Regions from separate parts of the Metallibacterium scheffleri genome, predicted to be linked through region 1. Evidence: riboswitches for the same ligand, from Rfam matches in the RefSeq annotation. Region 1 holds a riboswitch; the other holds the start of a gene.

Evidence for each region. A riboswitch is a leader RNA that binds a small molecule or an ion and turns the genes downstream of it on or off. The one in region 1 is predicted to bind cobalamin.
Region 2: another riboswitch for cobalamin. It lies ahead of Mschef_RS00165 (TonB-dependent receptor domain-containing protein); the one in region 1 lies ahead of Mschef_RS03925 (ribonucleoside-diphosphate reductase subunit alpha).

The regions. Positions count from the first base shown of each region.
Region 1 is NZ_LDOS01000001.1:875,097-889,742, reverse strand. Features, by position in the region: gene Mschef_RS03960 (glycoside hydrolase family 15 protein) at 1-674, opposite strand, end outside; gene zwf (glucose-6-phosphate dehydrogenase) at 671-2,128, opposite strand; gene gnd (phosphogluconate dehydrogenase (NAD(+)-dependent, decarboxylating)) at 2,131-3,153, opposite strand; gene pgi (glucose-6-phosphate isomerase) at 3,180-5,474, opposite strand; gene tal (transaldolase) at 5,471-6,544, opposite strand; gene tkt (transketolase) at 6,589-8,637, opposite strand; gene Mschef_RS03930 (ribonucleotide-diphosphate reductase subunit beta) at 8,943-9,989, opposite strand; gene Mschef_RS03925 (ribonucleoside-diphosphate reductase subunit alpha) at 10,000-12,366, opposite strand; cobalamin riboswitch at 12,587-12,799, opposite strand; gene Mschef_RS03920 (DUF2784 domain-containing protein) at 12,816-13,286, opposite strand; gene zapE (cell division protein ZapE) at 13,367-14,491, opposite strand; gene Mschef_RS03910 (alpha/beta hydrolase) at 14,488-14,646, opposite strand, start outside.
Region 2 is NZ_LDOS01000001.1:25,605-40,250, reverse strand. Features, by position in the region: gene cydD (thiol reductant ABC exporter subunit CydD) at 1-1,701, shown strand, start outside; gene cydC (thiol reductant ABC exporter subunit CydC) at 1,698-3,416, shown strand; gene pepQ (Xaa-Pro dipeptidase) at 3,440-4,768, opposite strand; gene Mschef_RS00175 (PilZ domain-containing protein) at 4,872-5,219, opposite strand; gene Mschef_RS00170 (DUF1631 family protein) at 5,216-7,621, opposite strand; gene Mschef_RS00165 (TonB-dependent receptor domain-containing protein) at 7,754-9,580, opposite strand; cobalamin riboswitch at 9,705-9,912, opposite strand; gene Mschef_RS00160 (zinc ribbon domain-containing protein) at 9,957-10,130, opposite strand; gene hemW (radical SAM family heme chaperone HemW) at 10,127-11,305, opposite strand; gene rdgB (RdgB/HAM1 family non-canonical purine NTP pyrophosphatase) at 11,281-11,880, opposite strand; gene rph (ribonuclease PH) at 12,013-12,750, opposite strand; gene Mschef_RS00140 (YicC/YloC family endoribonuclease) at 12,819-13,682, shown strand; gene gmk (guanylate kinase) at 13,725-14,342, shown strand; gene Mschef_RS00130 (ABC transporter ATP-binding protein) at 14,408-14,646, shown strand, end outside.

The sequences.
Region 1 (14,646 bases):
GTCTGCGCGCCTTCCAGCGTATTGGCGAAAGCCAGCGCCAATACGCCATGGCTGGCGTTCAACTCGCCCAGCAGCGCCACGTTGCCGTTGCTGGCGCTGGCATGTGTCCAGGTCATCGCAGCGTGCTGCTGGAAATCCTGCCAGCCGTCGGACACGCCCACGTAACCGGCACTGCCGCGCGCGAAGCCGGCGTCGGCCATCAGCATCAGCGCCTCGTTCTGCTTGAGCGCGGCCAGGCCCTGCGCCTGCACCAGCGCGGTGTTGTCGTGGCCGGAGCCACCCAGATGCGGCGCCAGCAGCGCGTACAGCCTGAGCCCCTCGCCGTGCAGGCGGTAGCGGATCAGCACCACGTCGCGCAGCGGATCGGCCAGCACCTCGAACTCGAGCTTGTAGCGCGCGTGCTCGTGTACCACTTTGGGCAACGGTACTTCCGGCTCCGGCGTGCTCAGCGTGTAGTGCTGCTCGCGCTTGACCTCGCTCCAGAAATCCGCGCCGGCAACGATGAAGCCGAGGTCGCGGATCTGCGGCTGGCTGCATGAAGGCCAGTACACCTCATCGAGGATGCCGTAGCCGAGCGTGAACCATACCCGCCCTGCGCCCAGCGCGGTGCCGACGATGTCCTTGGCGCTGCTGCTCCACGCCGGCGGCATACCCGGCCAGCCGGGCGCGTTCATGGCGTACCCGCGACGTCCGCCGTGGTCGCGGCGATGCTGCGCCAGCGCAGACCGGCGTCGAGCAGGCGCGCCTGCGTGGCCGGGCCTTCGCCTCCGGCGGGGTAGAAATCCGGGCTGCCGTGCTGCCAGGCACGCAGCACCGGATCGACGATGCGCCATGCCCATTCCACCTCGTCGAAGCGCAGGAAGTGCGCGCGTTCGCCGGCCAGCGCGTCGATCAGCAATTGCTCGTAGGCCGAAAAACCCGCATCGCCGGCATCCGCATACGGCGCGCTCAGCGTGACGCTGCGCCCTTCGAGCTTCAGCCCCGGGCGCTTGGCGGTCAGTTCCAGGTCCATGCGCTGCTCGGGCTTGATGCGCAGCACCAGCCAGTTCGAGTCGCCGGCCTGCACCAGCCCTGGCAACGGGCCGGCCGCGCGGCGGAATTGCACCGCGATCTCCGAGGTCTCGCCGGCCAGGCGCTTGCCGCTGCGCAGATAAAACGGCACGCCCTGCCAGCGCCAGTTGTCGATCTCGAGACGCAGCGCGGCGAAGGTTTCGGTGTTGGAAGCACGCGGGATGCCGGGCTCGCTGCGGTAGCCGGCCAGCTTGCTGCGCCCGCTGCGGCCGGCGCGGTACTGGCCGCGCACCGCGTGCGCGGCGAGATTGCGCGCGTCGATCGGCTTGACCGCGCGCAGCACCTCGACCTTGTGATCGCGCAGCACCTCGCCATCCCATGCCGACAACGGCTCCATCGCCGCCAGCGAGAACAACTGCATGAGGTGGTTCTGCAACATGTCACGCAGCGCGCCGGCCTTGTCGTAGTAGGCGGCACGGTGCTCGACGCCGAGGGTCTCGGCGTAGGTGATCTGCACCTGGGCGATGTGCTGCGCGTTCCACACCGGCTCCAGCAGGCGGTTGGCGAAACGCATCACCATGAGATTCTGCGTGGCCTCCTTGCCAAGGAAGTGGTCGATGCGCAGCACCTGCGCCTCGTCCCAGTGCGCGTGCATCTGCTTGCGCAGTTGCTCGGCGCTGGCCAGATCGGTGCCGAAGGGTTTCTCCACCACCAGCCGGCGCCAGCCGTTGCGCGGCGCCTGCGCGAAACCGGCCGCGCCCAGCGCCTGCGCGGCGGTGCCGAACAGCGGTGGTGGCAGCGCCAGGTAAAACAGCGTGCCGGGGCTGAGGTGTCCGGCGATGCGCGCCAGGTCCTCGGGCGTGAGCTGGCCGCTGATGTAGTCGAGCTGCCTGACGAACGCGGCGGCGCTGCGCGCGTCGTAGTCCTCGGAAAAATTGCGCAGGGCCTTGCCGATGTGGCTCTGGAAGCGCGCGCGCGACCACGGCTCCATGGCGTAACCGAGGATACGCAGATCCGCGGTCAGGTTCTCGCGGCGCAAGCGGTACAGCGCCGGCATCAGCAGGCGTTGGGTGAGATCGCCGGTGGCACCCAGAATCACCAGTGTCTGCGCGGCCATGGTCATTTGCCTCCGGCCGGTTTCTCCGCGTGACCGCCGAAGGCATGGCGCATCGCCGACATCACCTGGTTGGCGTACAGCGCGTTGCCGCGCGAGGAGAAGCGCGCGAACAGCGCCGCCGCCAGTTGCGTCGCCGGCACGCCCTCGTCGATGGCCGCCTGCAGCGTCCAGCGGCCCTCGCCGGAATCCGACACGCGCCCGGCGTAGGCTTTCAGCTCATCGTCCTGCAGCATTTCCTCGGCGGTGAGGTCGAGCAGCCACGAGCCGATCACCGTGCCACGGCGCCACAGCTCGGAGATTTCGCCAACCGGCAGGTCGTAACGGTAGTGCTCGGGATATTCCAGCGGCGTGGTTTCGGCATCGGATTCCTGCGCGGCGCGGCCGGCATTGGCGTGCTTGAGCACGTTGAAACCCTCGGCGTAGGCCGCCATGACCGCGTACTCGATGCCGTTGTGCACCATCTTCACGAAGTGCCCGGCGCCGTTGGGCCCGCAGTGCAGATAGCCCTGCTCGGCCATGTCCGGTTTGCCCTTGCGCCCGGCGGTGCGCGGCGCGGCGGCCACGCCTGGCGCCAGCGTGGCGAATACGGGTTCGAGCCGCTTGAAGGCGGGTTTGGGCCCGCCGATCATCAGGCAATAGCCGCGCTCGCGACCCCACACGCCGCCGCTGACGCCGACATCCATGGCATCGACGCCACGCTTGCGCAGGCGCTCGGCACGGCGCAGGTCCTCGGTGTAGTGCGAGTTGCCGCCGTCGATCACGCAATCACCCCTGGCCAGCAGCGGCAGCAACTCGTCGAGCACGCTGTCGACCACGCCGGCCGGCACCATCAGCCACACCGCGCGCGGCGTCGGCAGCGCGGTCACCAGTTCGCGCAGCGAAGCCGCGGCCGTGGCGCCCAGCTTGCGCAGCGCCGCGCGCGCCTTGGGGTTGGCGTCGTAGCCGACGCAGGAAATGCCGCCGTGATGCAGGCGCGCGGCCATGTTCAGGCCCATGCGGCCGAGGCCCACGAATCCCAGATGCAGCTTGCTGGTCCGTGCCGAAGTCTTGCTCATGCCAGATCCTCCCAGAGTCGGAAACCGCCGCTGAAGGCGTTGGCGTTGTCGCCGCGACGCACACCATCGGGCAGCTCATCCAGATGCTTGACGTTGCCGCCGCCGAGCACGATGTATTCGGGCCGCAGCCCCTTGCGCAGCAGCGCGATGATCTCGAACACGTTGTCGCGCCACTTCTTCCTGTGCTGCTCGCGGTACGCGTCGCTGACGTAGTACTCGTAGCTGCGCTTGCGATACGGCAGGTGCGCCAGCTCCATGGCCTCGACACGGCCATCGACGATCATCGCCGAACCGAGGCCGGTGCCCAGCCCGAGAAACAGCATGCGCCCGCCGGCGTAGCTGCCCAGCGCCTGCATGGCGGCGTCATTGAGCACGCGCACCGGGCAGGCAAAGGCCTGCTCGAAATCGAAATTCACCCAGCCCGTGCCGAGGTTGGCCGGCTCGTGCAGGATGCGCCCGTGCACCACCGGCGCCGGGAAGCCGACGCTGACGCGATCGAACGCCGCGCCGCGCAGCGCCTTGTGCAGATCCTTGAGCATCTGCTGCGGGGTCAGCGTGGGGCCGGAGACGATCTTGATCTCGCTGCGGTGCCCCTGGATCATGGCCTTGACGTGGCTGCCGCCGACATCCAGCACCAGGGTGTGATGGCCGTTGCGGCGCGGCGCAGCGTGACCGCGCGCCTGCCGGTACCACTGGATCGCCGCATTGGTGGAGGCATCGTGCTGCAGCCGCTTGCGCGGCGCTTCGATTTCGCCGGCCACGCGCAGCGCCAGCTGCTTGCCGAGTTCCACGCCCCACTGGTCGAATGGGTTGATGTCCCACACGCAGGCCTGGGTGAATACGCTGTGCTCGTACAACGCCACCAGGCTGCCCAGCGCAGCGGGGGTGAGCTTGTCGGCCAGCAACAGGCTGGAAGGACGATTGCCCTCGAACACCTTGTGCGGCACCAGCGCCGCCGGTGCGCCTTCGGCACGCACCTGCGCCGCGCTCTTGCCGAAAGCCAGCGCTTCGGCCTGTGCGATGACGTTGGCCAGCAGCAGATCCTGATGCCGGCCCAGCGGCTCCAGCGCGTGCGCGAATGCGATGAAGTCGCAGGGGATCAGGCGCGTGCCCTGGTGGATCAACTGGTAGAACGAATGCTGGCCATTGGTGCCGGGCTCGCCCCAGAACACGGCGCCGGTGGTGTAGTCCACGCGCTTGCCGTCGCGCCGCACCGACTTGCCGTTGGACTCCATGGTCAACTGCTGCAGGTAGGCCGGAAAGCGCTTGAGATATTGCGCGTAGGGCAGCACGGCCACGGTCTCGCTGCCGAAAAAATTGCCGTACCAGACGTTCAGCAGACCCATAATCACCGGCAGATTCTGCTCAAGCGGCGCCTGGCGGAAGTGTTCGTCCATGGCGTGGAAGCCGGCCAGCATGTCCATGAACGCCGGCGCGCCAATGGCGATCATCGTGGACAGGCCGATCGCGGAGTCCATCGAGTAGCGACCGCCCACCCAGTCCCAGAAGGCAAAGGCGTTCGCACGCGCGATGCCGAAGGCCTCGACCGCGTCGAGATTGGTGGACAGCGCCACGAAATGCCGCGCCACCGCGCGCTTGTCGCCACCGCATGAAGCCAGCAGCCAGTCGCGCGCGCTGTGCGCGTTGGTCATGGTCTCCAGCGTGGTGAAGGTCTTGGAAGCGACGATGAACAGCGTCTCGTCGGGGCGCAGGCCGCGCACGGCTTCCTGGAAATCGGTGCCGTCGATGTTGGACACGAAGCGCAGCGCTAGCCGACGATCGCCATACCAGCGCAGCGCCTCATGGGCCATCACCGGGCCCAGATCGGAGCCGCCGATGCCGATGTTGACGATGTTGCGGATCGGCCGGCCGCTGTGCCCGCGCCAGGCACCGCTGCGCACCGCGTCACTGAACGCGCGCATCTGCGCAAGCACGGCGTGCACCTCGGGCACCACGTTGACGCCATCGACCAGGATCACCGCGTCGGCCGGCGCGCGCAGCGCGGTGTGCAGCGCGGCGCGGTGTTCGGTGAAGTTGACCTTTTCGCCGCTGAACATGGCATCGCGGCGCGCTTCGAGCTGCACCGCGCGGGCCAGTTCAAACAAGGCGTCGAGGCTGGCCGCATCGATACGGTGCTTGGAGTAGTCCAGGCGCCAGCCGGCGGCTTCGCGCGTGTAGCGCTGCACGCGCCGCGGGTCCTGCTCGAACAGCGTGCGCAGATGCAGTTTGTCGAGGCGCGCGTGGTGTTTTTGCAGGGCTTGCCAGGGGTCGATGCGACGTGCGGTACTCATGCCGCCTTCCCCTTGCGCTGCGTGATGCTGTCCAGCAGCGAATGCCACGAGGCCACGAATGCGGCCGCACCCTCTTTTTGCAGGGTGTTCGCTACTGCTTCGACCTCGAAGCCCAGTTCGGCGAAGCGCGCCAGCAGCGGTGCGTACGCATCGCCGTGGGTGGCCATCGGGGTGTCGAGGCGACCGTGGTCGAGGGCGGCCCGCAGGGTTTTCTCCGGCATGGTGTTGATCGTCAGCGGGGCAACCAGGTTGTCCACGTACAGCGTGTCGCTGGCCTTGGGGTCCTTGCTGCCGGTGCTGGCCCACAGCAGCCGCTGCGGGCGCGCGCCGCGATTCATCAGGCGCTGCATGCGCGCCGAGGCCAGCACGTCCTGATAGTCGCGGTAGATCTGCGCGGCGACCGCCAGACCCAACTTGTTGCGCATCTCGGCAGGCACCTTGTCGGCCACCTTCACGTCCCAGCGGCTGATGAACACCGAGGCCACCGAGGCCACGTCCAGCGACAGGCCCGCGTCCATGCGGTGCTCGAGGCCGCGCAGGTAGGCAGCGGCGGCGGCGCGGTATTGGCGCGCGTCGAACAGCAGGGTGACGTTGACCGGCACGCCACGATGGATCAGCGTTTCGATGGCCTCGACACCGGCGTGCGTACCCGGAACCTTGATGAACAGATTGGGCCGCGCCGCGCGTTCGTGCAGTTGCACCGCTTGGGCGACGGTGGTGGCGGCATCGTCGGCGAGCAGCGGGGAAACCTCCAGCGACACCCAGCCGTCCGCGCCACTCGTGCGCGCATACACCGGCGCGAACACGTCGGCGGCGGCACGCAGGTCGTCGAGCGCCAGGTCGAAGAACACCGCTTCGGCGTTGCTGTCGCCAGCGGCGCGGATCGCCGCGTCGTAGTCGCTGCTGTTGCGGATGGCGTGCTCGAAGATGGTCGGATTGGAGGTGAGTCCGCTGATGCCGGCGTCCCTGAGATAGGCGGCGAGGCCACCCTGGCGCAGCAGCGCGCGGGTGATGTTGTCCAGCCAGAAACTCTGCCCGGCCTGGGCCAGTGCGGTACTGATCTCGTTCACGGCAATCTCTCCTGGATGATCGAATCGAATGGACCGCGTGGCGTTCAGCGACCGAGCAGGGCCAGCGCGCGCTGGCACACGTGGTCGACGGTGAAGCCGTATTCCTGCAGCAGCCGCGCCGCCGGCGCCGAGGCGCCGTAGCGATCCACCGCGAGCACCGCGCCGGCGTCGCCGACGTAGCGCGACCAGCCCTGCGCGACGCCCATTTCCACGGCCAGCCGCGCGCGCACGCCAGGCGGCAGCACCGCCGCGCGCACGGCTTGCGGCTGCGCCTCGAACAACTCCCAGCTGGGCATGGACACGCAGCGCGTGGCGATGCCTTGTGCTTCGAGGCGCTCGGCGGCGGCGACGATCAGGTGCACCTCGGAGCCGCTGGCGATGAGGATCAACTGCGGCGCGCCGGCGGTGGCCTCGCGCAGCACGTAGGCGCCCTGGCGCAGGCCGGCTGCACTCGCGTAGCGCGTGCGATCGAGCACCGGCAGATCCTGGCGTGTGAACACCAGCGCCACCGGCTGATCGCGCAGCGCCACGGCGGTGCGCCAGGCCTCGGCGCTTTCGTTGGCATCGCCGGGGCGGATCACGACCAGGCCCGGCACCGCGCGCAGGTTGGCCAGTTGTTCCACCGGCTCGTGCGTGGGCCCGTCCTCACCCACCGCGAGGCTGTCATGGGTGAACACGAACAGCGCGTGCAAGCGCATCAACGCGGCCAGGCGCAGCGGCGGACGCATGTAATCGGAGAAGATCAGGAAGGTCGCGGTGAACGGCAGCATCGCGCCATGCGCGGCCATGCCGTTGGCGATGGCGCCCATGGCATGCTCGCGCACGCCAAAGTGCAGATTGCGCCCGGCGTGGCTCCAGCCGGCCTTGTCCGAGCCTTGCAGGTCGGTGCCGGGATCGGCGGGCGGGTTGAAATCGCCCATGCCCAGCAGCGCGGTCTTGGTCGATGGATCCAGATCGGCGGAACCACCGAACAACTCGGGCAATTTCGCCGCCAGCGCGTTGAGCACCTTGCCCGAGGCGACACGCGTGGCGATGCCGCGCGCGTCCGCCGCGAACTGCGGCAGCGCGTCATCCCAGCCCGCCGGCAGCGTGCCGGCGATGCGGCGCTGGAGCTCGGCGCCCAGCTGCGGCTGCGCGGCGAGGTAAGCCGCGAAATCACGGTCCCACGCCACCTGTGACTCGCGACCGCGGGTCAGCGCCTGGCGCCAGGTCTGCAGCGCGACATCGGGAATCTCGAACGTCGGCTGCAGCGGCCAGCCCAGCGCCTGCTTGGTGCGGCGCACATCGTCCTCGCTCAGCGGCGCGCCATGCGCCTTGAAGCTGTCCTGCTCGGGCGAGCCGTAGCCAATATGCGTGCGCACCGCGATCAGCGAGGGCCGCGCGGTATCCGCATGCGCCGCCTGCAGCGCGGCGTCGATGGCGGCGAGGTCGTTGCCGTCCGCGACCTGCTGCACATGCCAGCCATAGGCCGCGAAGCGCGCCAGGCGATCCTCGCTGAAGCTGATGGCGGTGCCCGCTGCAAGCGTCACGTGGTTGTCGTCGTACAGGCAGATGAGCTTGCCCAGGCGCAGGTGTCCGGCCAGCGACGCGGCCTCGGCGGAGACGCCTTCCATCAGGTCGCCGTCACCGACGAGGGCATAGGTGTGGTGATCGATCGGCGTGTGTCCGTCGCGGTTGTAGCAGGCCGCCAGATGCGCCTCGGCGATGGCCATGCCGACAGCGTTGGCGATGCCCTGGCCGAGCGGTCCGGTGGTTACCTCGACACCGGGCGTGTGGCCGCGTTCGGGATGGCCTGGCGTCCTGCTGCCCCATTGCCGGAACTGCTTGAGATCCTCGAGACCGAGTGCGTAGCCGCTCAGATGCAGCAGGCCGTACAGCAGCGCCGAGCCATGGCCTGCCGAGAGCACGAAGCGGTCACGGTCGAACCAGTGCGGATCGGCAGGGTTGTGCTTGAGCCAGCGTGTCCACAGCACGTAAGCCATCGGTGCGGCGCCCAGCGGCATGCCGGGATGGCCGCTGTCGGCCTTTTGCACGGCATCGAGTGCCAGGAAACGCAGGGTGTTGATGCACAGTTGATCGATGACATCGGACATGGCGTACTCCATCACGCGCGACCGGATGCTGCGCTCGGAACGAGGCAATCAGGATCAATCGCAGGATCAATCGACAGTCGCAGAATTATTTTTGACACTCTGCGCACGCGATAGTTGCAAGCGCGTGACCGGCTCGTTCAGGCTCGCGTGTTGCGGGCGTGTCCATCACCCGCGCTCGATCCGAGGCTCTGTCCGACACACGGCGGCAATGCCGCGGCGTTGTCCATCCACGCTAACGCGTGGCCGCCGAACCGCGTGCCGGGGACGTTGGCGAGATGCGCCAAACCATCCCGGCGCGGGTCGCCTCAGAAGGCGGCATCGAAGACCACTTCGCCACTGACGCCGACCTGATACGAGGATACGCGGCGCTCGAAGAAATTGGTCAGCTCCTGCACGTCCTGCAGGTCCATGAAGGCGAACGGATTGGCGGTGCCGTATTGCGCCGCATAGCCCAGCTGGCGCAGGCGCTGGTCGGCCACATACTGCAGGTACTCGCGCATCTGCGCCGGCGCCAGACCCGCCACGCCGCCGGACAGCACATCGGCGGCGAACTGCGCTTCGCAGTCGATGGCCTCGGCCAGCATGGTGCGCACATCCGCTTCGAGTGTGGCATCGAACAGCTCGGGCTGCTCGCCGCGCACCGTGGCGATCACCTCGAAGGCGAAGGCCATGTGGCAGGACTCGTCGCGGAACACCCAGTTGGTGCCGCCGGCCAGGCCATGCAGCAGGCCGCGCGCGCGCAGGAAGTACACGTAGGCGAAAGCGGCGAAAAAAAACAGGCCCTCGATGCAGGTGGCGAAGCAGATCACGTTGAGCAGGAACTGGCGCCGCTGGGCCTGCGTATCCAGGCGCCGCAGGCCCTGCACCGAATCCATCCAGCGAAAGCAGAACGCGGCCTTGTGCGCGATCGAGGGAATGTTCTCGACCGCGGCAAAGGCGGCCTGGCGCGCCGGCGCATCGGGCAGATAGGTGTCCAGCAGGGTCAGGTAGAACTGCACGTGCAGCGCTTCCTCGTAGAGCTGGCGCGAGAGGTACATGCGCGCCTCGGGGGCGTTGATGTGCGTGTACAGATTCAGCACGAGGTTGTTGGAAACGATCGAGTCGCCGGTGGCGAAGAACGCCACCAGACGCTCGACCAGGTGGCGCTCGGCCGGGCTCATGCGCTGGCGCAGGTCGGTCACGTCGCTGGAAAAATCGACTTCCTCGACGCTCCAGGTGTTGCGGATCGCGGCGCGGTACATCTCGTAGAACGCCGGATAGCGCAGCGGCCGCAGGGTCAGCGCGAAGCCGGGATCGAGCAGGCGCGGCGCGGCGGCGGTGGCCGGCACGGACGTGATCGGCGACGTTGTCATCGGGACGGACTCATTGGCAGGCATCGCAGTGCTCCGGGTTTTCCAGCGAACAGGCCACGGCCTGGCTCGGCGCGTTGCTGCTCACCGTGGTCTGCGCGATGCGCGTGGCCGGGCGCGAACGCAGGTAGTAGGTGGTTTTGAGGCCGCGTTTCCACGCGTACATGTACATCGACGACATCTGCCCGAGGTTGGGCGTGGCCATGAACAGGTTGAGCGACTGGCTTTGGTCGACGTAAGCGCCACGCGCGGCGGCCAGCTCGATCAGCGCCTTCTGCGGCAGCTCCCACACCGTGCGGTAGACCTGCCGCAGCGGCTCGGGGATCTCGCCGATGGCCTGGATCGAACCCTCGGCGCGCTTGATCGCTTCGCGCATCGCCGGCGTCCACTGGCCAAGCTGCTTGAGCTCATCCACCAGGTAGCGGTTGATAACCAGGAAATCGCCGGACAGCGTCTCGCGCTTGAACAGGTTGCTCACCTGCGGCTCGATGCATTCGTAGCAGCCGGCGATCGAGGCGATGGTGGCGGTGGGTGCGATGGCGACGAGCAGGCTGTTGCGCAGACCGTGCGCGCGGATACGCGCGCGCAACGCGTCCCAGCGCGCGGGGTCGTGCGGCTGCGCCTCGGGCCAGTAGTCGAACTGCAGCTCGCCGCGTGCGGCCCGGGTGTCGGCGAAGGCCGCGTGCGCGCCAAGCTGCGCAGCCAGGTCGCACGACGTGTCCAGCGCATGGAAATAGATCTCCGCGCTGATGCGCATGGACAGCGCCAGCGCCGCGGCACTGTCGAACGGCAGGCGCAGCCTGAAAAAAACGTCCTGCAGACCCATCACGCCCAGGCCCACCGGACGCCAGCGCGCATTGCTGCGCTGGGTGCCGGGGATCGGGTAGTAGTTGAGATCGATCACGCGGTCGAGCTGACGCACCGCCAAACGCACGGTCACGGCCAACTTGTCGAAATCGAAACCATCCTCGCCCAGATGCCGGGCGAGGTTGATCGAGGCCAGGTTGCACACCGCGGTTTCGGCCTCGGTATTCACTTCGAGGATTTCGGTGCACAGGTTGGACAGATGCACCACGTTGCCGCTCACGGCGGTCTGGTTGCAGGTGGCGTTGCTGCGGTCCTTGAAGGTGAACCAGCCGTTGCCGGTCTCGGCCAAGGTCTTCAGCATGCGCGCGTACAGCGCGCGCGCCGGCAGGGTGCGCTTGGCCAGGCCACGCGCCTCGGCTTCCTCGTAGGCGCGGGTGAACGCCTCGCCCCACAGATCCACCAGTTGCGGTACCTGCTGCGGATCGAACAGCGACCACGCGGCGTCCTGTTCGACGCGCTGCATGAACAAGTCCGGGATCCAGTTGGCGAGGTTGAGGTTGTGCGTGCGCCGCGCCTCGTCGCCGGTGTTGTCGCGCAGCTCGAGGAAGTCCTCGATGTCGGCGTGCCACGGCTCCAGGTACACGCAGCACGCGCCCTTGCGGCGCCCGCCCTGATTGACCGCGGCCACCGAGGCATCCAGCGTCTTCAGCCACGGCACGATGCCGTTGGACTTGCCGTTGGTGCCGCGGATCAAGGATCCCTGCGCGCGCACGCGGCTGTAGCCGAGGCCGATGCCGCCGGCGAACTTGCTCAGCCGGGCGACGTCGCTGTAACGCGCGTAGATGCCTTCCAGCGAATCCTCGGGCGAGTCCAGCAGGTAGCACGAGGACATCTGCTCGTGCGTGGTGCCGGCGTTGAACAGGGTGGGCGAGCTGGGCAGGTAATCGAGATCAGCCAGCGCGCGATACAACTGCAGCGACTCGGCCATGTCGCCGCCACCCAGAGCGCAGGCGATGCGCATGAAAAAGTACTGCGGCGTCTCCAGCACCTGGCGCGTTTCCGGATGACGCAGCAGGTAACGGTCGTACAGCGTGCGCAGGCCGAAATACTCGAAGCGCGCGCTGGCGGCCACGTCGATGGCGTCGTCCAGCTTGCGCGCGTTGGCTGTGCTGAAGCCGCTCAACCGCGTGTTGATCAGGCCCAACTGCGCGCCGCGCGTGATGGCCTGCGAGAACGACTGGATGTCCTGCCCGCGCACCTCTTTCTCGATTACCTGCGCCAGCAGGCGTGCGGCAAGCTGGCCGTATTCAGGCTCCTCGGCGGTGAGCGCGGCGGCCGTGCGGATCGACAGTTCGTCCAGCTCGCGCGTGGTCGCGCCGTCGTACAAGCCGCCGATGGTCTTCAGCGCCACCTGCAGCGGCTCGACCGCGTGCAGGCCCTGCGCCGCGCGGGTTACCGCGCGCACGATCTTGCCGAGGTCTACAGCCTCGTGGGTGCCGTTGCGCTTGGTCACGCGCATGCCCGCCGGCGCGTGCGGCGGCGTGAGTGAAAATGTCTGAGCGGCCGTCTGCATGGCGGCGGTTTGCGTGTCCTGCAATTGCATGGGATTCCCCGACGGCAAAATGGGCATGACCTGCGCCCGCGCGCAGGGCCGTGGGTGGAACAACGGAGCACGATCGCAGCGGACGCTTGCGCGCCGCGTCTGCGACCGTCCTCCCCGCGGAGGCGGCCACCCGCACCGGCACCGCGAGCATCCCCGGTGGGCATCGCATAGCCTGCGACACGCACCGGGCCCGTGGCCCGATGTGTCGGCAGGTCTTCGGGCTCGCGGACGTGACGGCAGCGCCGTCGCCTACTGCCCGCCGCTTCCCGGGATGCGCATCCCAGTGCCTGGTGGCGGGGTTCGTTTCCGCTGACCGCTGCGGGGCAGCTCCGGAGTCGCACCGGATTCCCTTTTGAGCTGCGCTCCTGACGAGAGCGCAGACACCGACAACCGCAAGATAGTGTGCTTGAGTGACGCGGTCAACCCAACATCTTGGGTTTCTTGCCCGCGGCACTGCCAAGATTCCGCCAGTCCCGTCGCGGCGGCCAGCACCACCACAGCAGCGCTACGTACACGAACACCAGCACATACACCATAGTGAAAAACGCCATGGGCAGCGGCCAGTAGATCAGCGAGTCGACCCACTTCTGGATCAGTGGTGTATGCGCCGCGGCGTGTTGCAGATCGTCCTGCCACACCGTCAGGAAACACGCGCGCCCAAGCACCGCCTGCAGCGCCACAACGGCCAGCGCCAGCAGGTGCAAGCTGCGCCACAGCGGTTCGCGCACCCAGCGCCAGCCGCGCCAGATGCCCAGCGGCACCATAACCAGACCGGCGATGTTGAACGCAATGATCAGGATGTGCAGCCCGAGCACCCCCGCGGCGAGGCCAGCATCGAGCCGCGGGGGGATGCTGGTGATCAATGCCGACGCAAGGTGCAAGAAGGCCATGCACGCAAGCCTACGCGCCCCGGCACGGCACCGCGCAGCCGCGCGGATACCGGTTCAGGCGCGCTCGGCGCGGCGCCGTTTCAGGGGTTGTGCTCGCGCGCCAGGTAGTCCTCGCTCTGCATCTCGATCAGGCGGCTCTCGGTGCGCGCGAATTCGGCGCGCAGGCGCTCGCCTTCGTACAGCTCGATGATCGGCACGGCGGCACTGCACACCAGCTTGACCTGACGATCGTAGAACTCGTCGACCAACTGCACGAAGCGCAAGGCCGGATCCTCGTGATCGACATTGAATTGCGGCACCGCCGAGACCAGCACCGCATCATGTGCGCGGCCGATCTCGATGTAATCGGCCACCGCGCGTTGCTCGCCGCACAGCGCCTCGAAATCGAACCAGATCACCTGCGCGGCGCGGCGCTTGCATTCGATTTTGCGCCCCTGCACCTCGATCCAGCCGCCGCACTCGGCTTGCGCACCGTGCGCCAGGCGCTGGAAGACCTGCTCGAGATGCTGCTCGCTGCGCGCGTTCAGCGGCGTCAACCAGGCCGGCGCCTGCTTGAGCGCGCGCAAACGCCAGTCCTGTGCGCTGGCCAGTTCCACGACCACGCAATGCTGCTGCAGAAGTTCAATCGCCGGCACGAAGCGCGCGCGCTGCAAACCCTCGCGATACAACGCGGCGGGCGGCGCGTTGGACGTGGTCACCAGGGTCACGCCCGCGGCAAAGAGGCCGCGCAGCAGTTCAGCCAGAATCATGGCGTCACCGATGTCGCTGACCTGAAACTCGTCCAGGCACAGCACGCGGATGCGCAAACCGATGCGCGCGCCGATGTGCAGCAGTGGATCGGGCATGCCCTGCAGACGCGTCAATTCGTCGTGCACCATGCCCATGAAGCGGTGGAAATGCCAGCGCTCGGCCTTGCCCGCGGGCAAACCTTCGTAGAACAGATCCATCAGAAAGGTCTTGCCGCGCCCGACGCGCCCCCACAAATACAGACCGCGCAGCGGCGCCGGCGCCGACCCGACGCGCCAATGCTGGCCCAGGCGCTGCAGCAAACCCGGCGGCGTCGCGAACTGCAGGCTCAACTCCGCATGCAGGCGATCGAAAGCCAGCAGCACGGCGCGCTGCGCGGAGTCATCCTGCCAGTGCCCAGTGGCGACGCCCGCGGCGTAACCCGCGCTGGGCAGCACGAGATTCGGCGCTGCGCTCACGCCACCTCGCGCAACGGCGGCAGCCAGCCGCGAATCGCGTGGCGCACCGCACCGCGCAAGTCCATCAGGCGACGGTGAAAGAAATGTCCGGTTTCCGGCATGCGGATCAGCACTGGTTTGCTTTCCAGCTGCTCGACAAAATCGAATACGGCTTG
Region 2 (14,646 bases), 850 kb from region 1:
GCGCAGCAGATTCGCAAACCACAGTGGCGCGCAGCGCTGGCCACGGCGCTGCAGGCTCTGGCACTGGTGGCGCAGGCGTGGCTGCTGGCCGACATTCTCAACGCGGCGCTGTTCGCGCATGCGCCGTTGGCGCGGCTGTGGCCACAGTGGATCGGGCTGCTGCTGCTGGCGTCGTTGCGCCTGCTGCTGAATTTTTACGCGCGCCGCACCTCGTTTTCAGCGGCGCTGGATTTGACTGCGCAACTGCGCACGCGCCTGCTTGCGCGCGCGCAGGCGCTGGGCCCGATCGGGCTGCGCGCGCAAACCAGCGGCGACCTGATCACGCGTCTGGTCGATGGCGTCGACGCGGTGTTGCCGTATTTCGCGCGTTATCTGCCACAGGTGAGCACGGCGGCGCTGGTGCCGCTGCTGCTGGCGCTGTTCGTGTTTCCAGCCGACTGGATCTCGGGTCTGATCCTGCTGCTGACCGCGCCGCTGATTCCGTTTTTCATGGTGCTGGTGGGCAATGCCGCCGAGCGCGCCAGCCAGCAGCGCTATGCGCAGCTCACGCGTCTGGGCGCGGCTTTCATGGACGCGCTGGGCGGCCTCGCCACGCTGCGTCAACTGGGCGCTGCCGAGCGCGTGGCGCAACGCCTGGATGGCGACGGCGAGGACTACCGCAAGCTCACCATGCAGGTGCTGCGCGTGGCGTTTCTTTCCGCGCTGGTGCTGGAGTTTTTCGCCACGGTGAGCATCGCTGTGGTCGCGGTGCTGATCGGCTTTCGTCTGCTCTGGGGTGAATTGCCATTCCGCGATGGCCTGTTCGTGCTGCTGCTGGCGCCGGAGTTCTATCTGCCACTGCGCGCGCTGGGCAGCCTGCGCCATGCGCGCATGGATGCGCTGGCCGCGGCGCAGCATCTGGCCGCGCTGGAGGAAACGCCACCGCCGGCCAGCGCGCCGTTGGTCGGCGGCACTCGGGTTGCGGCGCACACGCCACCAGGCCTGCGCGTCGATGCCGTGCATTACAGCCATGCTGGGCGCGCAGCGGCGTTGTGCGGGTGCAGTTTCGACATCCAGCCGCGAGGCGTCACCGCACTGATCGGTGCAACCGGTTCGGGCAAGAGCACGCTGCTGAACCTGCTGCTGGGCTTCGTGCCGACCGCGTCCGGTCGCATCCTCGTCGAGGGTGTCGATCTGAGCGAACTGGATATGACGCAGTGGCGCGCACGCGTGGCCTGGGTGCCACAGCAGACGCATGTCTTCGAGGGCAGCGTGCGCGACAACCTGCTGCTGGCCGCGCCCGGCGCGGATACCCTGGCGCTGCAGCGCGCCGCGGCCGACAGCGGGTTCGATGCGGTGCTGGCGCGCTTGCCGCAGGGTTGGGACACGCCGCTGGGTGAGCGCGGCCTTGGCTTGTCGGGTGGTGAATTGCAGCGCCTGGCGCTGGCGCGTGCGCTGCTGCGCGAAGACGCCTGTGTCTGGCTGCTGGACGAGCCCACCGCACACCTCGATGCAGAGAGTGCGCACGCGGTCGAGCAGGTGATCCGCGCCGCTGCGGCGACGCGGACGGTGCTGCTGGTGGCGCATCGTCTGGTGGCGGCGCAATCGGCGGATTGGCTGGTGGTGTTGCGCGACGGCGCCGTGATCGAGCAGGGTACGCCGCAGCAACTGGCGCACGCGCAGGGTGCCTATGCAGCGCTTGTGCAGGCGGAAGCGCAATGACGCGCCTGCTGCCGCCCGCGCTGCGCCGCCTGCTGGCGGTGCTCGATCCGTATCGAGGCTGGATGTTCGGCGGGGCGGCGCTGGCGCTGCTGACCGCGCTCGCGGCGCTGGGCCTGATGGCGGTGTCGGGCTGGTTCATCGCCGCCATGGCGCTGGCCGGATTGAGCGGTGCGGCGATCAACTATTTCAGTCCGGCCGCGGCGATCCGCGCCTTTGCCATCCTGCGCAGCGGCGGCCGCTACGGTGATCGTCTGGTCACCCACGAAGCCACCTTGCGCGGTTTGTCCGGGCTGCGCGCATGGCTGTTCCGACGCCTGATTCCGCTGGCTCCGGCGCGGCTGTCGGCGCTGCGCAGCGGCGAGCTGTTCGCGCGCCTGCGCGCCGACATCGATGCGCTGGAGCATTTTTATCTGGCCGTGCTGGTACCTGCGGCGGTGGCGCTGTTGAGCTTGGCGCTGGTGCTGGTGCTGGGTGTCATCGTGCTGCCGGGCGCGGCACTGGTGCTGCTGATCGGCGCACTGCTGGCCGGCGTGCTGTTGCCGGCCTGGGCGCATCGTCGCGCCGCGCTGGACGCGGCGCAGGCGGTGCTCGACGCCGCCGCGCTGCGCGGCCTGCTGCTGGATGCCCTGCGCGGCCACGCCGAGCTGCTGGCTTGGGGTGGCGTCGCGGCCCATGCCGCACGCATTGATGCGCTGGCTGCGCGGCTCGATGCGCGACGCGCGCGCATCGAGGTGCTGCAAGCGCTGGGTGGCGGCATGGTCGGCCTGCTCGCGCAGCTCGTCGTGCTCGGCATCCTGGTGTTTGGCCTGGCGGCGGTGCATGGCGGCACGTTGGCGCCGCCGCTGCTGGTGATGCTGGCGCTGCTGGCGCTGGCCCTGTTCGAGGTGATCGCGCCACTGCCCGAGGCACTGGCGCAATGGCAGGCCACGCTCACCGCCGCCGCGCGCGTGTTCGACCTGGCCGACACACCACCGGCGTTCATCGAGCCGGAGATCTGCGCGTCGCTGCCAGCGGCGGTGGAGATCGTATTCGAGAACGTGCATCTGCGGTATGCCGATGCCGCGCCGTGGGCGCTGGCGGGTGTCGACCTGCAACTGGCCGCAGGCGCGCGCGTGGCGATCGTCGGGGCCTCGGGCGCGGGCAAGAGCTCGCTGTTGAGTGCGTTGCTGAAGTTTTATCCGTTGCAGCAGGGACGCATCATGTTGGGCGGGCAGCCGCTGGATGCGCTGCAGGGTGACGTGTTGCGTCGGCACATCGCGGTGATCAGCCAGCAGACCACCTTGTTCAACCTGTCGCTGCTGGACAACCTGTTGCTGGCCGCACCCGAGGCCACGGCGGCGCAGATCGAGCGCGCGGTGAACCAGGCGCAGATGGATGCGTTCGTGGCGGGCTTGCCGCAGGGTTACGACACCGTGCTGGGCGAGGCGGGTGCACTGGTCTCCGGCGGCGAAGCGCGGCGCATCGCCATCGCGCGCGCACTGCTGCAGGATGCGCCGGTGCTGGTGCTGGACGAGCCCACCGAGGGTCTCGATGCGCGCACCGCGCGCGACCTGTATGCCGCGCTGGATGTCGCCGCGCGCGGGCGCACGCTGCTGCTGATCACGCACCGCCTGGGCGGCCTCGCGCATCTGGTCGATGAAGTCGCGGTGATGGCCGCCGGGCGCATCCGCGAGCGCGTGCCGGTGGCGCAGTACCTGCAACGCAGGGCGCGCTGAGCAGAGCCGTTCGCAGCGGTTGCTTACGCCAGCGCCGCGAAGGCTTCGCGGGTGAGGTTGTGCGGATCATCCGCGGTGCACAACACGTCGTCCTCGATGCGGATGCCGCCGCAAGGCATGAAGGTCTCGACACGCGCCCAGTCCACATCGCTGCCGGCTGGCGTGGCGCGCAGCGCATCCAGCAGCATCGGGATGAAATACAGGCCGGGCTCGATGGTGACCACCATGCCCGGCTCCAGCGTGCGCGTCAGGCGCAGGTACGGGTGTTCCGGTGGCGGTGGTGTGCGTCCGCCCTCGGGTGTGCTCTGCTGGCCGCCGATGTCATGTACCTGCAGACCCAGCAAGTGGCCGAGTCCGTGCGGCAAAAATGTGCGCGTGATGCCTTGCGCAAACGCGGCCTCGGCCGAGCAGCGCACCAGGCCGTGCGCGGCGAGCACGCCGCCCAGCAGGCGATGCGCCTCGAGGTGCAACTCGGGATATGGCTGGCCGGCGCGCACGTCCAGGCACAGGATCTGCTGCATCTCCTCCAGCGTGGCGACCAGCGCGGCGAAGTCGCCATGCGGCTCGGCCGCGTAAGTGCGGGTGATGTCGCTGGCGTAGCCTGCATATTGGCCGCCGGCATCGATCAGCAGGCTGCGCCGTGCATCCGGTCGCGCGCGCTCGAAGCGCGTGTAGTGCAGCACCGCGCCGTGCGTGTTCAGGCCGATGATGTTGGCGTAAGGCAGTTCGGCTTCGGTCTGTCCGCTGGCGGCGAGGTAGGCGAGGTGGATCTCGAATTCGCTGGCGCCGGCGGCGAACGCACGCGCCGCAGCCAGGTGTCCGCGCGTGCCGATGCGGCTGGCCGCGCGCATCAGGGTGATCTCGTAGGCGGTCTTGCAGGCGCGCGTCCAGTGCAGCCGCGCCAGCAGCGCGGGTGGATTGTTGGGTGCGATATCGCTGCCCGCCGCGCCATCCTCGCCGAGCACGGCGCTGTGCTCACCGAGGCTGCGTTCAAGCTCCAGTCGCGCGGCGTTTTCATCGGCCACGGTGACGATATCGAAGTGTTCCACCCAGTACCCTTGTGGTGTGTCCGGCACCACGTGCCAGTAATCGCGTGGCTGCAGGAAGATCAGCCGTGGCCTGCGACCGGGGACATGCACGATCCATGAGCCCGGCGCATCGGTCAGCGGCAGCCAGTGCAGGAAATGCGGGCTAGCCACGAACGGCGGCGCCTGATCGTCGAGAAAGCGCAGCCGCGGCGTGCCGGCGGCGATCAGCAAGCTGTCGTGGCCGCTGGCGGCCAGCGCGGCATCGCTGTCGTGGATCACCTGATCCAGATGTTGGGCGTAGAGCGAGGCGAGGGCGGCACTCATGGCGGGACTCGTTGGCGACGGAACCTGCGCAGTGTTGCCGCTTGCCGCGCGCCGGGCAAGCCGCGCAGCATCAATCGCGCATGCGTGCGGGTCCGGTGCGGAACTACCGCAGCGCGTACTCCGGCTGCTTCAACCAGTGGTCCAACACGCCCTGGTCGGCGTCGCTGATGTCGATGATGCGCAGGCCAATCCAGAATTGCCCAGGTGTCACCGCCGTGGACGTCCATTGTTCATGCACGCCGATCTCCAGCGCATGCGTGCGGCTGTCGCTGCCGGGCAGGGTGAAGCTGATCTGGAACAGCGCATTCTCGCGCAATCGCCTGGGTGCGATCAGCATCAGCCCGGTGTTGGACAGGTTGCCGATGCGTCCCAGCGCGGCGCCGTTGAGGCTGTTCTCGACCAGCACCACACCACTGATCGGCTTGCGCGGCGCGCGCCGATTGTCATTCATGCCGGGGCTCCGGCGGGGACCGGCTCGGGGCCGCGTCCGGTGAATTTCTTCAGTGTCTCGACGATGCTGCTCCAGGCGCGATCGACCAGGCTGGTCTGGGTTTCCACGACCAGACGAATCTGCCCGCGCACCATGTCGCGCGCCAGCCGCGCCAGCGTGCGTTCCTCGGCGCGCTGGCCGCGCTGATTGACGAACAGGCAGCGTCCGGTGACCGGTGAGAACCAGGCCAGCTTGCGGCGCACGATGTCACCCTGCTGGTTGCGCTGGAATTCGAACCAGCTGCCAAAGGGGATGCTCTTGAGGCGCTCCAGCATGCGCTGTTCCTCGGCATTCAGCGGGGCATCCACTGGCCTGCTGGCAGCCTCGCCCGCGTCATCGCCCAGGCGTTGGCGTTGCTTGAGCTTGAGCGCCAGCTCGGTTTGCGACACCGGTTCGCCGCTGAAATCGATCACCGGCTGGTCCAGCACCTTGCGCGCGATGGCCTCGGCATCGGGTGTGTGCAGGCCGACCTGTTGCAATCCATGCTGGACCTCGGTCTGCAATTTGCCGATGTCGTCGCCGGGATTGCGCTGCAGCAGCGCCTCGACCGTGGCGATGCGCTCGCGAAACACGTCGCTGTCCTCGCCATGACGCACGATGGCCAGCGTAAGGGCGTCGGTCCAGGCCTGCTCCAGCAGGGTGCGCACCAGGCTGGACGGGCGCGTGCCGACCAGGCGCTGGGCGATGATTTCCTCGGCGCGCGCACGCGCCGCGTCCAGGCGATCGCGGCCCTGCGCGGCTTCGACGTGGCGGCGCTCGCTCATCTCGGCACGGCGCGCCAGGGTTTGCATGTGGCGCTCGAGATCCGTGAGCAGGTGCACGTAAAGGCCCGAGTCGCCGTCGTAGTCGTGCAGCAGGCGCTCGGTCACCGTCTGCATCTTCTGCACCAGCGAGGGGTCGGCCTCGCCATCGGCGCTGTCCACCCAGTAGGCGGCGGTTTCGGTGACCGTATTCAGCAGTTTGCGCGCCGGGTGGTTGCGCTGCGAGAAGAACGCGGGATCGTCCAGCGCGGTGCGCAGCAGCGGTACTTGCAGCTTGCCGAGGAAACGCTGCGCAGCGCCGCCCATGCGCACTTCGCGCTGCAAGTTGTCGAACAGCATCGAGACCAGGTCGACGGTATCGCGCTGCACGGGCGCCAATTGTGGGGTCTTGCCGTCCTTGCTGTAGCGCCGCAACTGGCCCTGCAGATCCTGGCGCAGGCGTTGCGTGCTGGCGCCGGGCTTGCCGCCCGTGGCGGGCGGACGCGCCTGCAGTGCCTGCAATGCCGCTTGTACTTGTTCGCGGCTGGCGTCGGGGCCGTCACCGCTTTCGTCGACCTGTCCGGTCATGCGTCGACGCTGCGCCAGCAGTTCGCGCAAGGTATCGAACAGGGGCATCTCGTCACTGCCCGCTGCATCGGCGGGCAGGCTGTGCTGGCCAACGGCGCCACCCAGTCCGCCATGACCGGCCAGACCGCCGTGCTCCGGTGCCGGGCCGGCGGCAGCGTAGCCGTAGCCGCCGCCTTGCATGGGCTCACCTTGCGCCGCCCCGCCGCCTGCACGCACTGCATGTCCAATGGCACCACTTGCTGCCCCAGCAGGTGCTGGCGGTGCTGCGGTCGGTGCCGCGGGTGCGTCGGCCGAGGCACTCGCGCCGGCTTCGCTGGCGCCGCGGCTGTGGCGATAGACGATCAGGTTGGGCAGGATGCGGCGCGCGATCAGCAGATCATTGATCTCGGCGTAAAACGGCGCGGCTTCGCCCAGCGCGCGCTTTTCGAACAGGCGCCAGCCCAGCACGCGATGCGCGGTGGGCAGATCCAGCTCGGCCACCGCGCCGCGCAATGCCTGCAGCACACGCTGCGGGCCAGCTGGTACGCGTTCGGACTCGAATACAGGCAGTGCGGCCAGTACCGCGAAACGGTGGCCGAGTTCGTACAGTTGTTCGCTGGCGCGCACCTCGGCGCGGCTGGCGATTTCGCGCAGTGCGAGGTCTTCCTCGAACACGTGTTCCTGCATCAGCTCCAGCTTGGGACCGGTGCTGCTGGCGGGGACGGGCTCCGGCTCGCGGTCGAAGCTGGCGAGGTCGGATTCGATGGCGGCGGCGAAGCGCGGGCCGATGTCAGCGCGGCCGCGCTTGACCTCGCGCAGGCTGGCGTAGGCCAGTTCCTGCTCGGCGTTGTTGCGCGCCTGCTCGGCCAGCTTGAACAACTGCTGCTCCAGATCATTCAAGGCACCACGCAGGGCCGGCTCGAAGCGCGCATTGAGTGCATTGCTGAGCTCCTCGAGCACGCCGCGCACGCGCGCGGAGATGTCCGCGCGTTCGGCGATGCGCGCCACTCCCGCACGCTTGCGCGTCTGCCGGCGCCTGTCTACGGGCAACGCCATCGAGTACCCCTCGTGATCCGTCCTGCCTTTATAGCGCGAGCCGGGGCGTGCAGCCAGCCAGAAGCCGGCTGCGCGCCGCGTGGTCACGCTTGTTTACACCGAAGGCCGCGGCGGGATGCCCGGTCCTGCGCTTCAATCAGCCCCGTTCCAGCTCAGCGTCAGCCAGCCCGAGCGGCCCGGCGTGTTGTAACCGTAGGCGAGGCTGTAGTCGCGATCGGCCAGGTTCTGCAGGAACACGTGCACAGCCAGGCCGTGAGCGAGTTTCCAGTCGAAGTGCGCGTTGATCAGGCTGTAGCCGCCGAGGGTGACGTTGCCGTAGTCGATGCTGTTGCTGGCGGCGAACAGTTCCACGCCGGCGCTGAAACGCTCGCCGAAGCGGCGGTCGAGGCCCAGATCGGCCTTGCGTAGCGGACGTCGCAGCAGGCGTGCGCCGGTGCTGGCATCGCGCGCATCGTCGAAGCTGCTGGAGAAACGCGTGGTCCACGCCCCGGCCGTCCAGGTGCTGGTCAACTCGAGGCCGTCCATCTTGGCGCGGTCGATGTTGATCGCCTGGTTATTGACGCCGGCGAAGCTGATCAGGTCGTTCACGCGCGTGCGATAGGCGGCGAGCTTGACGTGCAGGTCATCCAGCGGATGCAGCAGCAGGTCGATCTCGCTGCTGTGTGAGCGCTCCGGGCGCAGGTCGGGATTGCCGGCGTAGTAGCCGAAGTACGGCGGCGAGAACTGGTCGCTGAAGCTGGGGCTGTCGAAGCCCTGGCCGAAACTGGCCTCGACGCGCGCCCAGTCGTTGAGTGTGTATCCGGCCGCGGCCGAGCCGGTGGTGACGCCGCCGAACAGGCTATTGCGGTCGTGGCGCGCGGCCAGTTGCCAATTCCAGCGTTGCGCCTGTCCGTACCAGCCGGCGTAGACGCCCAGATTGTTGCGGCTCTGCGCGTAGACATCGGTGTTGGTACTTGTGTCGCGGCTGATGCCGCGCTCGTGCATCCAGTCGACGCCGCCCAGCAGTTGCTGGCCGGGCAGGAAAGTCCAGTCGAGTTGATAGCCGGCCTGTTGGCGGCGGCTGAGCGCGAGGCTTTGATAGGCCGGCGTGTCCAGATCCTCGCGGTCGTAGCCGAGGCTGATGTGCTGGCGCAGCGTGGGTGTCAGCGCGCCGTCCAGGTTCACGCCGGCGGCCTGCTCGATCACCTGCGAGGCACCCTGGTTGAAATCGACATTGGCATCCGAGCGCAGCACGCTGCCGGACAGCGTCTGCGTGCCGATGCGCCAGGCGCCCTGCGCGGCGAGGTTCTGGTTGCTGTAGCCGTCGGGCTGCGGGCTGTAGGCATAGTTCTGCGGATTGGTGGCCGGAAATCCAAGCACATGGCGCGCGCCGACGATGACACTGGCGCCACCGTGGTCGCCCCACTGGCCGTAACCGGCGCTGCCACCGTAATCGCCGTAACTGCCGCCGCGCATGGCGAGATGCGGGCCATCGAGCTTGCGCGTGAAAATCTGGATGACGCCGCCGATGGCATCCGCGCCCCACTGCGCGGCGCGCGGTCCGCGCACGATCTCGATGCGCTGGATCGCGTCCAGCGGAAGCTGTTCCCAGGCGAAGCTGCCGGTGTTGGCCGAGGCCACGCGCACGCCATCGACCAGCACCAGCACCTGGTTGGAGTTGGTGCCGCGCATGAATACCGAGGTCTGCGACCCCGGTCCGCCGGTGCGCGCCACGTCCACGCCGGCCTCGCGGCGCAGCAGGTCGATGAGATCGGGCGCGCCGCTGGCGCTGATCTCGGCGCGCGTGATCACGCTGACATCGGCGAGGCTGGCATCCACGGTCTGCGCCATGCGCGCGGCGGTGACGACGATCTCGGGCAGAGGCGCGACGCTGCCGGCAGCGGCCGGCGTGGCGGCGCGTGTCGCGCAGGGTGACAACGCCAGCGCGAGGCTGGCGACGAGCAGGGACTTGCTGGACATGGGCAATGACTCCGAACGCTCACCCGCGGATCAGGCGGGTAGCAGTGGAGGCACGCGAACCGGGCCACGGCGCGCGGCCGCCGCCCGCCGCGACGCCTGGATACGCGCCACGCGTGGATGATGTCCGCGCGGCGCGATCGAGGCCGGTCTCCGGGCTCGCGGGCGCGGATCACTCCGCTGTCGATCGCCTTCCCGCGCTCGCGCGCAGTGGCTGCTGGATCGACGTTGACCTGCTTACCGTTGCGGGGGCAGCGCCGGCATCAAACCGGCTTCCCGTTTCACCCCGCACGGCGCTTGCTGCCGCGCGGGACACCTCGAAGCCGCGCAGTGTACGCGCCGGCGCGGGTGCTGTCAGGCAGGCGATGCGCGGCGGCCCTCAGGCGTCATCGTCGCGCTGCGTGGCGTAGCCACCATCGCGCGCAAGCAGGTGGATCGGCCGGCAACACACCGTGCAGTCGATCACCTGGGCTGCGTCGTAGTCGGCTTCCACCGGTGCCTCGAAGCGCTCGCCGCAGTAGGGGCAATGCAGCACGATCCAGTCCGTGCTCACGGCAGGAAGCGCTGCAGCAGGTCGTTGAGATAGCGCAGGCCCAGCGGCGTGGCGCGCAGCACGCGCGTGTCGTCCACCAGCAGACCGTCCGCACGCGCGCGCTGCAGCGGCGCGGCGATGGTCTCCAGCGTCAGCCCGGTGCGCGCGCTGAAGCTGTCCGCCGCGACGCCTTCGTTCAAGCGCAGCACGTTGAGCATGAATTCGAACGGCAACTCCGCGCGCGCGATCCCGCCGCTGGATTCGAGACGTCCGGCGTCGCGCGCGTGCGCCATGTACAGCACGGGATTCTTGCGCTTGGCCCGGCGCTCGATGCGGCCATCGGCAAAGCTGAGCTTGGCGTGCGCGCCGGCGCCGATGCCGAGATAGTCGCCGAAGGTCCAGTAGTTGCGGTTGTGGCGTGCCTGCTGTCCGTCGTGCGCATATGCCGAGACTTCGTACTGCACGAAGCCCGCCGTGGCCAGCCGCGCCTGACCGGCCTCCTGCATGCGCCAGGCGGCGTCGCCGTCAGGCAGTGGCGGTGGCGTGCGCGCGAACGGCGTACCCGGCTCCAGCGTGAGCTGATAGTGCGAGAGGTGCGTGGGCGCCAGCGCCAGTGCCTGTTCGATGTCGTCCAGCGCCGTGTCCAGCGTCTGCCCGGGCAGCGCGTACATCAGGTCGAGGTTGATGTTGTTGAATCCGGCGGCGCGCGCCTCTGCCATGGCGATGTGGATTTCGCCGTGACGATGGATGCGGCCCAGCGCTTCGAGCTGCGCATCGGCGAAGGATTGCGCGCCCAGCGACAGGCGGTTGATGCCGGCGGCGCGGTAAGCGGCGAAGCGTCCGTGTTCGATGGTTCCCGGATTGGCCTCCAGTGTGATTTCGGCAGCGTCGGAGACGTCCAGGCGTGCGCGCAGCCCATCCATCAGGCGCGCGATGGCGACATCGGGAAACAGGCTGGGCGTGCCGCCGCCGAAAAAAATCGTCTCGATGCGGCGCGCGTGCAGCGTTTCGCCGGCATCGCGCAGATCGGCATCGAGATCTGCCAACAGCGCATCGACATAAGCCTCGAACAGTGGCGTGCCGCGCGGTGCATGGCTGTTGAAGTCGCAGTACGGACACTTGCGCACGCACCACGGCAGGTGCACGTACAGCCCCAGCGGAATGGCGCGGTTCACGGCGTGCTGTGTGGCGGCCATTGCGCGCGCAGCGCGGTCAGGGCGCGCGCGCGATGGCTGATGCGGTTTTTCAGTGCCTCGTCCAGCTCGGCGGCGGAGCAGTCGAGCGCGCTGTCCAGGAACACCGGGTCGTAGCCGAAGCCATGCACACCGCGCGGCGCGTCAAGGATGCGACCGTTCCAGCGGCCTTCGCCCAGCAGCGGCAGCGGGTCGTCGGCGTGACGCACCAGCGCCAGCACGCATACGAACTGCGCGCCGCGTCCCGCGTGCGGCACGTCGCGCAGCGCATCCAGCAGGCGCGCGATGTTGGCCGCGCTGTCGCCGTGGCGACCGGCGTAGCGCGCGGAGTGGGTGCCGGGCGCGCCGCCCAAGGCATCGACGCACAGCCCCGAGTCGTCGGCCAGCGCCGGCAGGCCGCTGGCGCGCGCCGCGTGGCGTGCCTTGAGCAGGGCGTTTTCGACGAAGCTCAGGCCGGTTTCCTCGGCGTCGCCGATGCCCAGTGACGACTGCGCGACCAGCATGATGCCGCTGCCGCGCAACAGCGCGTCGAACTCGGCGAGTTTGCCGGGATTGCTGCTGGCGAGTACGACCTTCATGCGCGTGGCTCGATCAGGCCCCGGGCGTTGCCATGCATGTCCGGGGATATGGTGGCGATGCCACGGCACCCGTGCCTTGGCACTGCGTGGAAATGCAGGCCGCGCGCGCCCGGCGCTGGCGGCCGCAGTGGGTCATGGCAGCGCATGCGCCAGCGCGGCGCGCTGCGCGGCGATGATCTGCGCGATGCCGGTGTCGGCCAGCGCGAGCATGGCGTCGAGTTCGGCGCGACGGAAGGCATGGCCCTCGGCGGTGCCCTGAATCTCGATGATGCCGCCGGCGTCGTTCATCACCACGTTCATGTCGGTATCGCAGGCGCTGTCCTCGGTGTAATCCAGGTCCAGCACCGGCAGGCCGCGCCACAGGCCCACCGACACCGCCGCGACCGCGCCGTGCAGCGGATCGCGCTTGAGCGTGCCGCGCTTGCGCAGCGCGGTGATTGCATCGACCAGCGCCACCCAGGCGCCGCTGATCGCCGCGCAGCGTGTGCCGCCATCGGCCTGCAGCACGTCGCAATCCAGGGTGATGACGCGCTCGCCCAGCGCCTGGCGGTCGACGCAGGCGCGCAGGCTGCGTCCGATCAGGCGCTGGATTTCCTGCGTGCGCCCACCCTGCTGGCCGCGCGCGGCCTCGCGCTGGGAGCGCTCGTGCGTGGCGCGCGGCAGCATGCCGTACTCGGCGGTGACCCAGCCCTCGCCCTTGCCGCGCAGCCACGCCGGGATGCGCTCCTCGACGCTGGCGGTGCACAGCACGCGAGTGTCGCCCATGCTCACCAGCACCGCACCCTCGGCGTGGCGCGTGTAACCGCGTTCAAAGCGCAGCGTGCGCAGGGCGTCGGCATCGCGGCCACTGGGTCGGGGCACTGGGCTCATGGGGCGCATTTGGGAATCCGGGGTCAACGAGCTTACCATTGACCCCTTTCGTCGCCGCCGGAACGCGCATGATTCGCAGCATGACCGCCTATGCCCAGGTAGAAGGCGAGACCCCGCTGGGACGCGTGGCCGTGGAACTGCGCGGTGTCAACCATCGTTATCTGGAACTTGGCCTGCGCCTGCCCGACGAGCTGCGCGCGCAGGAAGGCGCGCTGCGCGAACGCGCCACCCAGCGCATCGCGCGCGGCAAGCTGGACTTGACCCTGCGCCTGCGTGGCGCGCTCCAGGCGCCGCCCGAATTGCGCCTCAACGAGCCGTATCTGAAGCAGCTCGCGGATTTGTCCATGCACATGTCGGCGCGCTTCCCCGACCTGCTGGTGGATTTCAGCGAACTGCTGCGCATGCCGGGCGTGATCGAAACGCGCGAGCCGGATCAGCTGGCGTTGACCCAGGCCGTGCTGGCGCTGCTGGATCAGGCGCTGGATGGTTTGCTTGATGCGCGTCAGCGCGAGGGCGCGCGTCTCGCGCAGACCATGCTGGAGCGGCTTGATGCCATCGCCGCGCAGGTCGCTGCGGTACGCGCGCTGATGCCCGACATCCGCACCCGCCAGCGCACGCGCATCGACAGCTTGCTGGCCGAATTGCGCGACGCCAGCGAGCCGCAGCGCATCGAGAAGGAGCTGGTCGCGCAACTGTTGCGCATGGACGTGGACGAGGAGCTCGATCGCCTCGATGTGCATCTGGCCGAGGCGCGCCGCGTGCTGGCCCTGGACGAACCGGTCGGCCGGCGCCTGGATTTCCTGCTGCAGGAGTTCAACCGCGAGGCCAATACGCTGGGCTCGAAATCGGTGGATGTGCGTACCAGCAACGCCAGCATCGAGTTGAAGGTGCTGATCGAGCAGGTGCGCGAGCAGGTGCAGAACATTGAGTGAGTGCGCGCCAGCGCGGTCGCTGGATTGCAGCGGGACGTCCGCATGAGCGGCGTGCTGCTGATCGTTGCGGCGCCTTCGGGCGCGGGCAAGTCCACGCTGGTCAACGCGTTGCTGGCGCGCGAGACGGACATGCAATTGTCGATCTCGCACACGACGCGCGCACCACGACCGGGCGAGGGCGAGGGCCGGCACTATCACTTCGTCAGCCGCGCCGAGTTCGATGCCAGCGTCGGCGCCGATGCGTTTCTGGAACACGCCGAGGTCCACGGCAACGGTTATGGCACTGCGCGCGCACCGATCATGGCCGCGCTCGATGCGGGACGCGGCGTGATCCTCGAGATCGACTGGCAGGGTGCGCGCCAGGTGCGCGCGCGCATGCCTGAAGCGGCCAGCGTGTTCATCCTGCCGCCTGCGCGTGCCGAGCTGGAACGCCGCTTGCGCGCGCGCGCCACCGACAGCGCCGACATCATCGCGCGGCGTCTGGCCGGCTCGCGCGAGGAAATATTGCACGCCACCGAATTCGATTACCTGGTGGTCAATGACCGCTTCGAACAGGCGCTGGACGACCTGCGCGCGATCGTGCGCGCCGAGCGTCTGCGCAGCCTGCGCGCGCGCAGGCTTCACGCTGACTTGCTGCACGAACTGCTGGAATCCGCATGAATCCCGCCGCGCCGCGCATGGCGCTGCCGCTCCTTCTCGGTTAGGTTGCCCTGCTGATGCCTGTCATGACCCACGCCTCCGTTGATTCCGCCGCCGCGCCACTGGTGCAGGTGCGTGGCCTGACCACCGTGCTCGGCGGCAAAAAGGTCTTCGACGCGCTCGATCTGGACATCGCGCGCGGACGCATTACCGCGATCATGGGCCCCAGCGGCACCGGCAAGACCACCTTGCTCAAGCACATCACCGGGCAGATGCGCGGCGCTGACGGTGCCGTGCTGGTCGATGGCCAGGATGTCGCGCGCCT